DNA from 3 places in the Erythrobacter sp. KY5 genome. Region 1 is predicted to be linked to each of the others. Evidence: predicted binding sites of a transcription regulator. Region 1 holds the regulator's gene; each other region holds the start of a gene.

Region 1 (5,041 bases):
CAATATGGACGTGCTGATCGAAGTCCATGACGAGAAGGAACTCGATCGCGCCGCTACGCATCTGAAAAGCCGTCTCCTTGGCGTCAACAACCGCGACCTCAAGACTTTCACCACATCGCTTGGCGTCACCGAACGCCTTGCTCCGCTTGCACCGGAAGGCGCGTTGCTGGTGGGGGAAAGCGGTATCTCGGATCATGCCGACCTCGAAAGGTTGGCGAAAAGCGGGGTGCGGACGTTCCTCGTCGGCGAAAGCCTGATGCGGGCCGATGACATCGTGGCGGCGACGCGGACCTTGCTCGAAGGATAATCGCGCACTGTCCTACATGCCGCCTTCGTGGCATCACCCGGATATGACTGGCGCAGCGAATGTCCTTAATGATCGAAAATGGCTATCAGACCGCGTTGGTGTGATCGACCCACTATTTGCCTCTGGACCGTGTAACATGCGGTCCACTTCTCAGGTAAGGTCCTGAATATGAACGGTTTGACACACCTCGATTCGCAAGGCTCCGCGCGCATGGTCGATGTCGGCGGCAAAGCCGAAACGCAGCGTATCGCGATTGCGTCCGGGCGGATCGGCATGTCTCCCGAAGCTCTCGAAGCAATCCGCCAAGGCGATGCGCCCAAGGGGGATGTACTCGGCACGGCGCGCATCGCCGGGATCATGGCCGCCAAGCGCACGGGCGAGCTGATCCCGCTGTGCCATCCGCTCGGGCTTGAAGCGGTGAGCGTCGAGTTCGCTTTCGAAGATCGCTCGATCCGTGCCACCGCTACCGCATCGCTGACAGGCAAGACCGGCGTGGAAATGGAGGCGATGGTCGCCGTTTCGACCGCGCTGCTCACCATCTACGACATGGCGAAGGCCATCGATAAGGGGATGGTGATTGGCGAGGTGCGCCTCATCGAGAAGCGCGGCGGCAAGTCCGGCGATTGGAAAGCGCCCGCCGCGTGAGCGGATTGCTCGACCTTGACGAGGCGCAAGAGCGGCTGCTCGCGCTTGTACCGGTGCTGGGCGCGGAAACGGTCCCGGTTGAAGAGGCATTGGGCAGGGTCCTGGCGCACGACCTCAAGGCGGCCCGAACCCAGCCTTCCGCAGACCTGTCGGCGATGGATGGCTACGCGCTTTCAGGTGCGGGACCATGGAAGCTCGTCGGTGAAAGCCGCGCCGGTGCGCCCTTCGATGGAAAGCTGGCTGAGGGCGAAGCCGTGCGGATCTCAACCGGTGCGCACATGCCCGCCGGCAGCGATAGCGTCCTCATTCAGGAAAACGCCCACGTCACGCAAGACGAAGTGAGCGCCGAGGATGCCCCGCCCCTCGGAAAGCATGTCCGCAAACGCGGTTTCGACTTCGCCTCCGGAGACACCGTACTCGAAGCCGGAACCCGGATCGGCCCTGCTCAACTCGCGCTGGCCATCACATCGGGTCACGGCACGTTGGCGGTCCGCAAACGCGCAAAAGTGGCGGTGCTCGATAGTGGTGATGAGCTGAGCTCAGATCCTGAAAACTGCGGTCCGAACCAAATCCCCGCCTCGAACGGAGCGATGATAGCCGCCATGCTGCGGCCCCTCGTCGGTGAATGCATGAGGATCGGACCGGTGGGCGACGATATGGGCGCGCTCGCAGCCGCTCTCGCCAGAGCGGAAGGCTGCGACATCCTCATCACATCGGGGGGAGCATCTGTGGGAGACCACGATCTCGTGCAATCGGCCTTGCGCGAATGGGGCGCGGATATAGCCTTCTGGAAAGTGGCTATCCGGCCGGGCAAGCCGCTCATGGTCGCGACGCGAGGCTCGCAAGTGGTGCTTGGCCTGCCGGGGAACCCTGTCTCAAGCTTCGTGACCGCGTTTCTGTTCGCGCTGCCCCTCGCCCGTGCGGCGATGGGAATGGCGGCGCGCTTGCCGGTCGCGGTGACTGCTCAAGCCGCTGAGACAATGCCCGCGACAGGAGCTCGCCGCGAGTTCGTGCGCGGTGTCTTCGACGGGCAGCGCGTTCGCCGCGCAGCATCGCAGGATTCGAGCGCAATCCGCTCACTTGCAGCAGCCAACTGCCTGATCGAACGCCCTGCCGGATCAGGCGAAGTGCAACCGGGTGAGCCTGTGCGCATCTACAACATCGAAAATGGCTGATTCCCTTGGGTTTGTCGACATAGTCCGCTTGACACGATTTCCGAAGTTGCCTACTTGTTCCACATTCGTTCACCATATCGGTGCGCGGTTAGTGCTCTGTATCGCACCTGTTCCGTTTTGACGGACGGTGCCTCTGGGAGCGCGCGAGTTTGGCATTGCGCACGGGCCACTTCCGGCTCAGGCGCGGACAATGCGGCTTTTACGGAGTTTGCCCATGTTGACGGCAAAACAGCATGAATTGATCCGCTTCATTCAGCAGCGGCTTGAAGAAACCGGTATCTCGCCGAGCTTTGAGGAAATGAAAGAAGCGCTCGACCTGAAGAGCAAATCGGGGGTTCACCGCCTGATATCTGCTCTTGAAGAACGCGGCTTTATCCGCCGCCTGCCCAACCGGGCTCGCGCGCTTGAGGTAATCAAGGTGCCGGAAGACGCGGTGACTGCAACGAGGTCGCAGGCCGCGCCCGCTTCGATTACGGCGAACGATGCGGTTGCTTCAGCTTCCAGCGTCATGGCGAAGGCGCCTCAGCCTGCCAATGACGTGATCGAAATCCCGCTTCACGGGCGCATCGCGGCTGGTGCACCGATTGAGGCACTCGAAGGGCAAAGCTCACTGCCGGTTCCTGCGGCGTTGCTTGGCCCGGGAGAGCATTACGCTCTTGAAGTGTCGGGAGACTCGATGATCGAGGCTGGCATCTTCGATGGCGATTTTGCCCTTGTTCGCCGAACCAACACCGCCCGCGATGGTGAGATCGTGGTGGCTCTGGTTCGCGGAGAAGAGGCAACGCTCAAGTACCTGCACAAGGAAGGCGCCATGGTTCGGCTCGATCCGGCCAATGCGACTTATGACGCACAGGTCTACGGCCCTGACGAGGTCGAAGTTCAGGGTAAACTTGCAGGTCTGTTGCGGCGTTATCACTGATTGCGTGGTCGGCGGGGTGATGCAAGGTCGTCTTCCCCCCGCCACCAGCCATGCCCTCCCTGACCTTCGGCAACGCTGGACACCTCGCCATCTTCAAGGTTGAGCGCAAGTCCGCCGGTGCGTGACAGCAAACGGCGGTCTGCCTTGAGCCAGCGAGGCTGGCACGATCTCGGCAGGAAACGGTCGGCGACCACGATATCGGCCCGCTCGCAGGCGGCAGAGAGCGAGCGCTCCTCTATAAGATCGCGATTGCGCGCAAGCAGGAGAGACCAGGTCCTCCCTCCCCGTTCGATCACCAGCGTGCAAAACTCGGTCGAACACTGTGCGCCATCCCATTGTGCAAGAGGGATGGGTTCGCTTTGAACGCTCGCCAATTCGAGAAGGTTGTCGCGTGAATAGGAGGATCGGCTGTCACGCAAAGACAAGAGCCTGAGACTGCCATCGTCATCTTCGATCGTGATGCCGACATTGCGTCCTTCCCTCCCGATCAGGACATCCGGTATCGGCGTGAACAGCAGCAGGGCCGTCGCAAGACCTGCCGGCACGAAGCCGAGCAAACGCGCCCTACCGCTCCACAGGGCGAGCCATAAGCCACCGCCTACGAAAAGCGCGATGGTCAGGCCGCTCATCTGAGGCATGAGCTTGACGGCACCGGGCTGTGAAGCGGTGAAGTGGGCAATGGTAAGCAGCGCCTTCAAAGAGGTCTCGACAAGCCACCAGAACGGTGCGCCGAGGCCAACGATATCGAACGCCAATGCAACCGCGATGAGCGGCATCGAGATGAAGGTTACAAGCGGGATTGCGAGCACATTGGCGAAGGCCCCGTACAAGCCCGCGCGGTGGAAGTGGAATAGAACGATCGGCATGAGCGCGATCTCGATAACGAGACCGGTCACGAACAGCATGAACACCCCCCTGCCGAAACGGCGCGGCCAATGCTCTTCCCGCGGCGCGAGGAATGCTTTTACAGGCCCCGAGGAATGGAGCGCCACGATCGCAAGGACTGCAGCAAAGCTCATCTGGAAGCTCGGCCCGATGACGCTCTCCGGCCAAAGCAGCAGCACGAACGCGGCTGCGACCGCAACCATTCTCAAAGACAGCGCATCGCGGCCCATCGCAAGCGCGATCAGAACCAGCATGGCTGCGGCGCAGCTGCGCACGGTTGGAACCTGCGCACCTGTCAGCAAAGTATAGCCGATCCCGGCCAGCGCTCCGATAGCGGCAGCTGCGACCGGGAGCCTCACGCGCAGAGCGATGGCGGGGAAAAGCGCAAGCAGCTTGAGCGCCATGAAATAGGCAGCCGCGATCACCGCGCTCACATGCAGCCCGCTGATTGCAAGCAGGTGGGTAAGGCCTGCATCGCGCATGGCGTCCTCGTCCGCCTCGGCGATTGCTCCCCTGTCGCCGCTTGCAAATGCAGCAGCGATTGTACCGGCCGAACCGTCGACGCGGTCCCTAACGTGGGCCGACAGAGCGCGTTGCATCGAGGCAATTCCGCTGGTTTGCGGCGCAGGCTCTATCACTTCGACCTCGCCCAGCACGCTGCCAGTGCCGCTCAACCCCTTGAACCAGGCTGCTCTGGCAAAATCGTAAGCGCCCGGTAGCATGGGGCTCGCCGGTGGCATGAGGCGGACGCGCATTCGGACGACCGCTCCTTCAGCCAAGGCCCCGGCATCGAGGCCCTCTGTCGCATCCTGAGCAACGCCGAGCGGGACATTGACCCTGATCCTTCGGCCCTGCCCATTGGCCGCATCACGAACAGCCAGCGTGAGGCGAATGCGGTCCTGCGATGGCTGATCCACGCGCTCAAGCACATATCCCTGAACGCGCTCGATCATGGGGCGCTCAATCGGCTCCGCGCCCACCATTTCGGAGCGCAGCCAGATGACGCTGACCCCTGCGGCAAAAACGAGGCCACACGCGATCAGGGCCGTTCGAACATGGTCGCGTTCCGGCCGGTCCCTCCACGCAGCCAGCGCGAACAAGGCCGTGAGC
Region 2 (5,041 bases), 410 kb from region 1:
GCGGCGCAATTGCAAGCTGTGGACGAGCGACGTGCGCAATCGATAGTGACGCGCTATCGCTTGATCGCGCAAACAGGGAGAGCGACGATTATGGCCTTGAACACCACTCTTACTCTTCCCTGCGCCGCGACAATCCCCAACCGCCTTGCAAAGGCCGCGATGACCGAAGGGCTGGCGGACACCAATGGCCTGCCGACGCCTGAGCTTGAGCGGCTTTATCGCATCTGGTCCGAAGGGGGCGCGGGGATGCTTTTGTCGGGCAATATCCAGATTGATGCCCACCATCTCGAACGTCCCGGCAATGTTATCATCGACCGCGAACTGAACGAGGACGAGCTCGATGCGTTTCGCGGCTGGACCGCCGCCGGCACGACCAATGGCAACCATTTCTGGGCACAGATCAGCCATGCCGGACGGCAAACGATGGCCATCGTCAACCCGCATCCCAAGGCGCCCTCTGCGGTCAAACTGGATCTGCCCGGCGGCCAGTTCGGTGAGCCTGTCGCGCTTGAGCCCGACGAAATCGAAGCGATTATTGAAGGGTTCGTGCGCGCGGTCAGGACTTGCAAGCACGTAGGTTTCACGGGGGGTCAAATCCACGCGGCGCACGGTTATCTGATCTCGCAATTCCTCAGCCCCAAGACCAACCACCGCACGGACAAATGGGGCGGAAGCCTCGAAAACCGCGCGCGGCTCTTGACCGAGGTCGTGCGCCGGTCGCGCGAAGCGGTGGGCCCGGCCTTTCCGGTCGCGGTCAAGCTCAACAGCGCCGATTTCCAGAAAGGCGGCTTCGCCTTTGAGGACAGCCTTACGGTCGTGCAGTGGCTGGAGGAGCTTGGCGTCGACCTGATCGAGATTTCAGGCGGAACCTATGAACAGCCCAAGCTCCTTGGGATCGAGGGGACCGAACCTTCCGAAGACCCGCAAATGGCAGAATCAACGCTCAAGCGGGAAGCCTATTTCGTCGACTTCGCCAAGGCGATGAAGGATACCGTGTCGATCCCGCTCATGGTCACCGGCGGCTTTCGCACGCGCGCCGCGATGGAACAGGCGCTGGATGAGGGGGCAGCCGACCTTGTTGGCCTGGGCCGCCCCCTATGCGCCCAACCGGACGGGCCGAACCGGCTGCTGGCGGGCGAGGAAAACCTGCCGCGCTATGAAGACGAATTGTCGCTGCTGCCCGGTCCGCTTTCCTTCCTTACGCGGATCAATCTGGTGCGGACCATGGCCGGTTTTGCGACGCAATTCTGGTTCTACGAACAGATCTATTCGCTGGGGCGCAAGGGCGTTCCGGAAGAGGGTCTGACCGTGTTCGGAGCATGGCGCCGGGTCGAGGATGAGCACGCCACCTGGATCGCCAGACGCAAGAGCGAGCGCGGCGGCACTCTCTAGATCCGGCCACTCTTCCACACGACGCGGCCGATGATTTCAAGCTCATCGGCGGCCACTTCGATGGGCGGATAAGCAAGGTTCTGGCTTAGCAGCGCAAAGCGCCCCGCCCCTGCGCGCGCAACGCGCTTGACCATCAAGGTGTCGCCGAGCCGGACGACATGCACACCGTCGCGAAACGCGCGCTCTGTCCGGTCAACAAGGATTTCGTCCCCGTCGTTCAGAAGCGGCTCCATCGAATCTCCTTCGACCGTGATCGCCGACAATTTTGCATCGCTCAGCCCCTGCTCACTCAGCCAGCGGCGCGAGAAGCGGAACGTGTCGAAAGGCGTTTCCTCGGACGGTAAAGTGCCGGGCCCGGCCGATGCGCCGATAGCCAGACGCTGTACTTCCACCCATCCGGACGAATCGGGATCGATAGAACCACCTTTGTAGGATTTTTCCCGCACCGAATCTTCAGCTCCACCAAGCTCCGCCTCCGCAATGCCAAAGAACTGCGCGAGCACTTTCCGGTCTCCCTCTTCCAGCTTTCGCGGCGAGCCTTTCTTAATGAATTGTTGAAGATAGCTCGCATTTCTGCCGATCAGCGTCGAAAGGCTCGCGAGGCTGGCACCGTGCTCCTGCGACAATTCGAGCAGGCGGCTTCGAGGAGCATCGAGGGTGGCGTCAAAAGGGTGTGTCATAAAATCTTCCTACACAAAAGATTTTTCCTAGACAAGTAGGATTTGAGGTGGAACGTTTAGGGAACATTGAGCGAATCGCGGTGCAGGCGTCCTAGCTCCTCCAAGTCCAGAACGACCAGGAAAGGGATCGGAAATGCTGCTTCGGAAGGTCGAAAAATTCCTCAGGGCCCATGACATGCCTGCAACCAAGTTTGGGCGGCTCGCTGCGGGCGATCCGCGCTTCGTGCTCGACTTGCGCATGGGCCGGATACCGCGCCCGCGGACCGAGGCGCGCACCCTCGGCTGGATGGCCGAATTCGCCGCAACGGCAGCGGCTTCAGACACAGAAATTCTCGAAAAAAAGGACTTTGCCCATGCTCTATGATCCCACCCTGCTCGCCGCCCCTTTTGCCCGCACCAGCGTTGCGCTCGAGACCAAGTCCGCCGCTATCGAGGTGCCTGCGCGGCCCACGGGTCGCCGTTATCGCGCGCGCCGCACGACAGCCGACCGGGTGCGCGAAGCGCTGCTGATGCTGGCCGAGGGGCGCGCCGACCTGCTCACACACGAGGAAAAGGCGTGGAGCTCGATCACCTTCGCAGGAACGCGGCACGAAGTGATGCTCGACTTCAACGGCGCGGATGCTGTCGCGGTTGGCGAAGAGTTCATCGCCAGCCTGCCCGAGCATGAGTTCACAATTCCCGGACAGCTGGTCGCCGATGCGACGATCAGCGAAGTCGACCACCGCTTTGGCCAGGACGAGCGCATGGTGGTGACGGCCGTGCTGCTGCTCTTGGACGAAAGCTAGGTGAAGTCAGGCAAAACGGGCCGGATGGCCCGCAAGGGTGACCGCCCGTCCGCAGCGGGTGCGTAGCGAAGCGGAGCACGTCTAACGAGGAGGCAGGCCCGGATGGGCCTGCCCAGGCCTCACGCCTCCTGGCTTACGCCTTGATGACGATCATCTTCTCGATGGTCATTTCATGCATCGTGTAAGGGATGCCGCCAACGCCATGGCCCGAATGTTTGAGCCCGGCGAACGGCATCCAGTCAACGCGGAAGGCAGAATGGTCGTTCACCATCACCGCGGCTGCGTCGATGTTGCGATAGGTGTGCATCGTGTTTGAAAGATCGTTCGAGAAGATCGCCGCCTGAAACGCAACGTCAAGCGAATTGGCCTGCGCAATCGCCTCATCAACGTCGGTGTAGCTGTAAATGCACACCACTGGCCCGAACACTTCCTGCGTGGAAACCTTCGCGTCCTTGGGGGGATTGAGCAGGACGGTGGGCGCGTAAGTGGTGTCGCCCAGACGCTCGCCTCCGCAAAGAACCTTTGCGCCGCTATCGCGCGCTTCATTGACCCATTCCTCGACCCGGTCGACTTCCTTGGGCCGGATCAGCGGGCCGCATTCGACGTCTTCCTCGATCGCGTTACCGACCTTCAGCGCCTTGGCCGCCTCGGCCATCTTGCTCGACAGCTCATCGACGATGTCGGCATGTGCGAAGACACGCTGGACCGACACGCAGACCTGTCCTGAATGATAAAAGCCGCCCTTGATGAGCGAGCCGACAGCCGCGTCGATATCCGCGCTCGGATCGACAATCACCGGCGCGACCCCGCCATGTTCGAGCGCGCAGCGCGTGCCGGGCGAAAGCTTGGAGCGAAGCCCCCAGCCCACACCTGCCGAACCGATGAAGGTGAAGAACGCGACGCGGTTGTCGGTGACCATCTTCTCGGACGCATCGCGCGACGGAAGTACGGCGCGCGCCAAGTCTTCAGGCAGGCCAGCTTCGTGCAGGATCGAGACGAACTCGAAGCACGAAAGCGGCGTATCGCTAGCCGGTTTGACGATTACCGGGCAGCCTGTCGCAACCGCCGGGCAGACCTGGTGCACGATCAGGTTGAGCGGGTGGTTGAAAGCCGAGACCGCCACGACCGGACCGATCGGCTCACGCGTGGTCCAGGCAAGGCGCCCATCTCCCGACGCGCTGAGCCCCATCGGAATCTCGGTGCCGCGCACATTGCCCAGATCCTCGATGCAAAGCTCAACACCCTTGATCGCGCGGTCGGCTTCGACCCGCGCATCGATCAGCGGCTTCCCGCCCTCATTGGCAATCTGCATTGCCAGATGGTCGCGCCGATCCTTCATGATCTCCACGACCTTTTCGAGGATCGCGGCGCGTTCATGCACTTTCAGCCAGCCATCGCGGTTCTTGTGCAGGGCCTCGGCCTTGGCGAGATACCCGTCGATGGTCTCCCAATCGTGCGTCGGAACCTCACCGATCTTCTGGCGGTCGAACGGATTGACGACTTCGTGCATGGTCTTCCCCTGAGAGCGAGGTTGTGAGCTTATCGAATGAAGTGCGCGAGCGCTAAGCTTAAAGCTCGGCGCTCAGCTTCTTGATGTCGATATTCAGGATCTGGTCGTTTTCCGAATAATCGACCGGGCAGTCGATCAGGTGGACGCCCGGCGTCTCGTTGCAGTGCTTCAGAAGCTCGGCAAGGTGCGCGGAGGATTCCACCCGGTGCCCTTTCGCGCCGTAGCTTTCCGCGTACTGCACAAAGTCCGGGTTGCCATAGGTCAGACCGAAATCGTCAAAGCCCATATTCGCCTGTTTCCAGCGGATCATGCCGTATGCATCATCGCGCAGAATCAGCACGGTCAGATTGAGGCCGAGGCGGACCGCGGTTTCCATCTCCTGGCTGTTCATCATGAACCCGCCATCGCCGCAGATCGCCATGACCTTGCGATCGGGATAGAGCATCGCGCTCATCATCGCGGACGGCAGGCCTGCACCCATGGTTGCAAGCGCGTTGTCGAGCAGCACAGTGTTGGGAAGGTATGCGGTGTATCCACGCGCGAACCAGATCTTGTAGACCCCGTTATCGAGGCAGATAATCCCATCGCGCGGCATCGCGTCGCGGACCTGCTGAACAAGGTGCGGCGGGAAGATCGGGAAGCGATCGTCGGCTGCAAGCTTGCCAGTGTGTTCA
Region 3 (5,041 bases), 250 kb from region 1:
AGCGAACCTCCTCCCCCAGCTTCTTCCAGCGCCCGTTTCGCTGGATAGGGCACACGCTTGCGCGCTACATGCCAAGCCGCGAGGAAATGGCGCGTAGCAGATATCTTGCCCCCATCGCGCCTCGTTTCCTGTCGCCGGAACTGTGGCGTTTTACTAGGCGGTCGGTTCCCCGCGGGGTGGCGCTGGGGCTGTTCAGCGCATTCATTCTGCCGGTCGGGCAGATCTTCCTCGCCGCGTTTCTCGCTCTGCCTGCAAGGGCCAATGTGCCGCTCGCAGCGGCGGTGACCTTCGTCACCAACCCGTTCACCATCGCGTTTTGGGCGGTGGTCGCGAATCGTGTGGGCACGTTCGTGCTCAAGATCGACGCCGCCGCAGCGCAAGTGGCGAGCGCAAAGGGTTCGACCTGGTGGGCGTCCTTCGTCGACTTTTTCGAACTTGCCGGAGTGACCGTTGCAGGCTTTGTCGTGCTCGCCGTTGTTTCATCGGCGATCGGTTATCTCATCTCCGGCGCTATCTGGCGATTTATCGTTGCACGCAAGCGGGCAAAACGGCTGAAAGTGATGGCGGGCGGCTCGACCTGAGCGCTGACGCAAACTAGGCTGGAAAGCCGATTGAAACGGGCGTTTCGCGCCCACTTTGCAGCCGACAATCTACGAAGAGCCGTACCAAGCGTGAAATCCCCCAGCACCGACATTGCGTCAAAATCCTCGCCATCGCTTCTGCTTGCAGGAGTGGGCGCAGGGCTGTTCCTGAGCGCGCTTGCGGTGTTCCTCGTCAGCGGGGACTGGGTCGTCGGCACTGCATATGCGGCGGGCCTGATCGTGCTTCTGGCCGCCGCCTTTGCCTTCGAACGCTACTCGTCGGAACCGTCAAAGACCGAGATATCTGCGCCGGACTGGTCGGTAACCGTCGCGGCGATAGAGGCAAGCGGCGGCGCAGTGGACGAACGCGCGTCTGAAGCCATCGCGATCACCGACAGGGCAAACCGGCTAGTCTGCGCCAACAGCGCCTTTACCAACGCCTTTGGCGGAGAAAGCGCCCCGCCGGCGCTCCCGCTGGACCGGCCCGAACTCGAAGCCATGAGCAAGCTCGCGCGCGAGGCATGGCGCGATGGCAATGCTGTTTTGGCGTCGCTTGATAGTCAGGACGGCAGGGAATTTTCGGTCACTGCGGTGCGAGCCGGGCGGGGCGATGATCATCTTATCTGGCGCTTTGTCCCGATCATCGCTGCGACAAACGATCCGCTTGCCCAGATCGACCTCGCCGGGCCGTTTGGCGCCATGCTCAGCCGCGCCGGGATCGAGGCCGCGATCACCGGTCCCGACGGCATCATCCGTTCGGTCAGCGCCGGGTTCGCAGAGCGCGCTTCGGGTGACGATGCCGCCACGCTTGCCGGTCAGGAGTTCGTCGCATTGCTCCGCGCCGACGAACGCGATCGCATCTTTTTTGCGCGCGAGGGTCGCAGCGGTACACCGCAGACCCTGATCGACGTGCCGCTGAGCGAGCCGGGACTTGCAGGGATTACGCCTGGACCGGACGAGGGGCTTTCGATGATGCTGCTTGTCGATAGCGGCGTTGGCATCGGAACCGGCTGGGACGGCGCGTCACAGGCAGGCGTCGCTCAGCTTGAAGCGCTGCTTTCGCAATTGCCGCTCGGCCTCGCGATGGCCGACCGCGACGGGCGCTTCCTGTTCGGGAACGAGGCTTTCCTGCGCTCGGTCAATCGAGAGGGGCGGGGTCTTCCGCCGTTCCCGACCGATCTCGTGGTGCGAGAGGACAAGGGCGCGCTTTCGGACGCCGTGCGCCGCCACGGACGCGGCCCAGCGGCCAGCGGCGACATGGCCGTGCGTCTGACTTCCAGCCCTGAAGAGCCGGTGTCCATGGGCCTTGCCGGAGTGCGCGGGCTGGGCGAGGCGGCGGTGCTGCTCAGCCTTGCCGATTCGAGCGAGGAGAACCAGCTCAAGCGACAGGTTGCGCAGGCGACCAAGATGCAGGCGGTGGGCCAGCTTGCAGGCGGTGTCGCACACGATTTCAACAACGTGCTGACCGCGATCATCGGCACCTGCGACCTCATGCTGCTGCGCCACACGCCGGGCGACAGCGATTATGACGACATCCAGCAGATCCGCGCCAACTCCAACCGCGCCGCATCGCTGACACGGCAATTGCTCGCCTTCTCGCGCCAGCAGACCCTGCGTCCGGAAATCCTGCAACTGCCCGACGTGGTGAGCGAGGTAAGCCCCCTTATCAAGCGGCTGCTTGGCGAGAAGATCGACTATTACGTTCAGCACGACCGCAACCTTGGCGCGGTGCGCGCAGACCCTCAGCAGCTTGAGCAGGTCATCATGAACCTTGCGGTCAATGCGCGCGATGCGATCAATTCCAATATTGCTCAAGGGCGCGCATTGGGCGGAAAGCGTCAGGGTCGAATTGCGCTTCTGACCCGCAGCCTCGAATCCAACCAGGTCGTGAAGCTGGGTTCTGAGATTTTGCCGCCTGCCGATTACACCGTGCTTATAGTCGAGGATAATGGCGGCGGCATCCCGACCGAAGTTCTGCCCAAACTGTTCGAGCCGTTCTTCACCACGAAGGAGCAGGGCAAGGGCACGGGCCTTGGCCTTTCCACGGTCTATGGGATCGTCAAGCAATCGGGCGGCTTCATCTTCGCAGACAACGCGACCGACGCCGCCGGCAGGCCAAAGGGAGCGCGTTTCACGATCTATTTCCCCGTCCACAAGGGCGAGGTACCGCGCAAGCCGATCGCTCCTGTCAGCGAGGCGTCCTCGGAATGGTCGGTCGGCGGCAAAATCCTGCTGGTCGAGGATGAGGACATGGTCCGCGTGGTCGCGGAACGCGCATTGTCCCGCGCCGGATTTCAGGTCACACCGTGCGCAGGCGGGGAAGAGGGGCTCGCCGCAATCGAGGGCGAGGACGGTTTCGACCTTGTCGTCAGCGATGTGGTGATGCCTGGAATGGACGGACCTGCGATGGTGCGCGAAATCAGGAAGGCGCGTCCTGATATCCCTGTGCTTTTCATGTCCGGCTATGCGGAGGAATCGCTGCGCAAGGATATCGACATTCCCAACATGCACTTCATCCCAAAGCCGTTCAGCGTGGCCGCGATCAGCGACAAGGTCGGCGAAGTCATGAGGGCGGCCAAGGCAGCGCAGGACGCCTGATTTCCTGTCCGTTCGCGGGGTGGTGGAAAAAAGTTCTGTTCCACTCTTGTTCTTATGGAACAAACCGTATACATCCACTCCAACAGGGGACGCTCAATGGGCATCTCCAACCGGCTGGTTAAAACTCGCTAATCGGCCCTAGGCAAGCGAAGGAGTGCATGCGATGGCTACCAATCTTAAGCTCGTAGAGAAGGAAAAAGACGTGGACCGTCAAAAGGCGCTCGACGCCGCTCTTGCACAAATCGATCGCGCATTCGGCAAGGGTTCGGCGATGAAGCTGGGCTCGAAAGAGGCTATGCAGGTTGAATCGATTTCGACCGGATCGCTTGGCCTCGATATTGCTCTTGGCATTGGCGGCCTGCCCAAAGGCCGCGTGATCGAAGTCTATGGCCCGGAAAGCTCGGGCAAGACGACGCTCGCACTGCACTGCATTGCCGAGGCACAGAAAGCTGGCGGTACGGCGGCCTTCGTCGATGCCGAGCACGCGCTTGACCCGGTCTATGCGAAGAAGCTGGGCGTCGATATCGACGAACTGATCGTCTCGCAGCCCGACACCGGCGAACAGGCACTCGAAATTACCGACACGCTGGTCCGCTCGAACGCGGTTGACGTGCTGGTGGTCGACTCGGTCGCGGCGCTTGTCCCGCGCGCAGAAATCGAAGGCGAAATGGGCGATTCCCACGTCGGCCTGCAAGCGCGCCTGATGTCCCAATCGCTGCGCAAGCTGACCGGGTCGATCAACCGTTCCAAGTGCATGGTGATCTTCATCAATCAGCTGCGCATGAAGATCGGCGTGATGTACGGCAACCCTGAGACGACGACGGGCGGTAACGCGCTCAAGTTCTACGCCTCGGTCCGCCTCGACATTCGCCGCACAGGCCAGATCAAGGACCGCGATGAGGTGATCGGCAACTCGACCCGCGTGAAAGTGGTCAAGAACAAGGTCGCCCCGCCGTTCAAGCAGGTTGAGTTCGACATCATGTATGGCGAAGGCATCTCGAAGATCGGCGAAATTCTCGATCTTGGTGTGAAGGCCGGCATCGTCGAGAAATCGGGCAGCTGGTATTCCTATGACAGCGTTCGCATCGGCCAGGGCCGAGAGAATGCGAAGGTCTACCTCAAGGAAAACCCTGAAGTTTGCGACAAGTTGGAAGCCGCCATCCGCGGTAAAACCGACGAGGTTGCCGAGGAAATGATGACGGGCCCGGACGCGGATACCGACAGCTGATCCTCAAGCGGGCGCCCTGTTGAAAACCTCGGCTTTCACGAGGGAGGGGCGGATCAAAGTGCGGGCAGATGGTCCCGCCGCCCGGAGAAACGGAATACCGGCGCGTGCCTTGCTCCTGATCATCAGGAGCGACAGGTCCGCGCCGGTTTTTCGTTGTGCAGCATCTCACCGCCCTTTCCCGACTTTCTCGCAGGATGGGCGGTGCTGCAACAGGGATGACCCGAATGGGGAATGAAGCGCTCCTTTCGCTTGTCGCTTCGGCAAGCATTGCCTAACTGCCAGTGCATGACTTCGACCAACGATATTCGCCGCTCCTTTCTCGACTTCTTCGCGAATGAAGATCACGTCGAGGTGCAAAGCGCGCCGCTCGTCCCGCATAACGATCCGACGCTCATGTTCGTCAATGCGGGTATGGTTCCGTTCAAGAACGTCTTCACCGGTCTGGAGACACCTCCGGGGCCACGCGCAACATCCTCGCAGAAGTGCGTGCGCGCGGGCGGCAAGCACAACGATCTCGACAATGTCGGCTATACCGCTCGCCACCACACCTTCTTTGAGATGCTCGGCAACTTCTCGTTTGGCGACTATTTCAAGGAACAGGCTATTCTCAACGCCTGGACCCTGCTGACGAAAG

Evidence for each region. The regulator LexA, encoded in region 1, represses DNA repair genes until DNA is damaged. The targets are predictions, from matches to a motif close to GTTCCNCNCTTGTTCT.
Region 2: CD351_RS12515 (S24 family peptidase) is a predicted target of LexA. The motif match lies at 2,122-2,137, and genes of this name have one in related genera.
Region 3: recA (recombinase RecA) is a predicted target of LexA. The motif match lies at 3,217-3,232, and genes of this name have one in related genera.

The regions. Positions count from the first base shown of each region.
Region 1 is NZ_CP021912.1:2,203,611-2,208,651, forward strand. Features, by position in the region: gene trpC (indole-3-glycerol phosphate synthase TrpC) at 1-307, shown strand, start outside; gene moaC (cyclic pyranopterin monophosphate synthase MoaC) at 476-952, shown strand; gene CD351_RS10440 (molybdopterin molybdotransferase MoeA) at 949-2,127, shown strand; gene lexA (transcriptional repressor LexA) at 2,342-3,046, shown strand; gene CD351_RS10450 (ComEC/Rec2 family competence protein) at 3,040-5,041, opposite strand, start outside.
Region 2 is NZ_CP021912.1:2,614,812-2,619,852, forward strand. Features, by position in the region: gene CD351_RS12510 (NADH:flavin oxidoreductase/NADH oxidase family protein) at 91-1,392, shown strand; gene CD351_RS12515 (S24 family peptidase) at 1,389-2,072, opposite strand; gene CD351_RS12520 (hypothetical protein) at 2,206-2,436, shown strand; gene CD351_RS12525 (hypothetical protein) at 2,426-2,857, shown strand; gene CD351_RS12530 (aldehyde dehydrogenase family protein) at 2,991-4,367, opposite strand; gene CD351_RS12535 (acetolactate synthase large subunit) at 4,426-5,041, opposite strand, start outside.
Region 3 is NZ_CP021912.1:2,449,656-2,454,696, reverse strand. Features, by position in the region: gene CD351_RS11645 (DUF2062 domain-containing protein) at 1-581, shown strand, start outside; gene CD351_RS11640 (response regulator) at 672-3,179, shown strand; gene recA (recombinase RecA) at 3,343-4,407, shown strand; gene alaS (alanine--tRNA ligase) at 4,693-5,041, shown strand, end outside.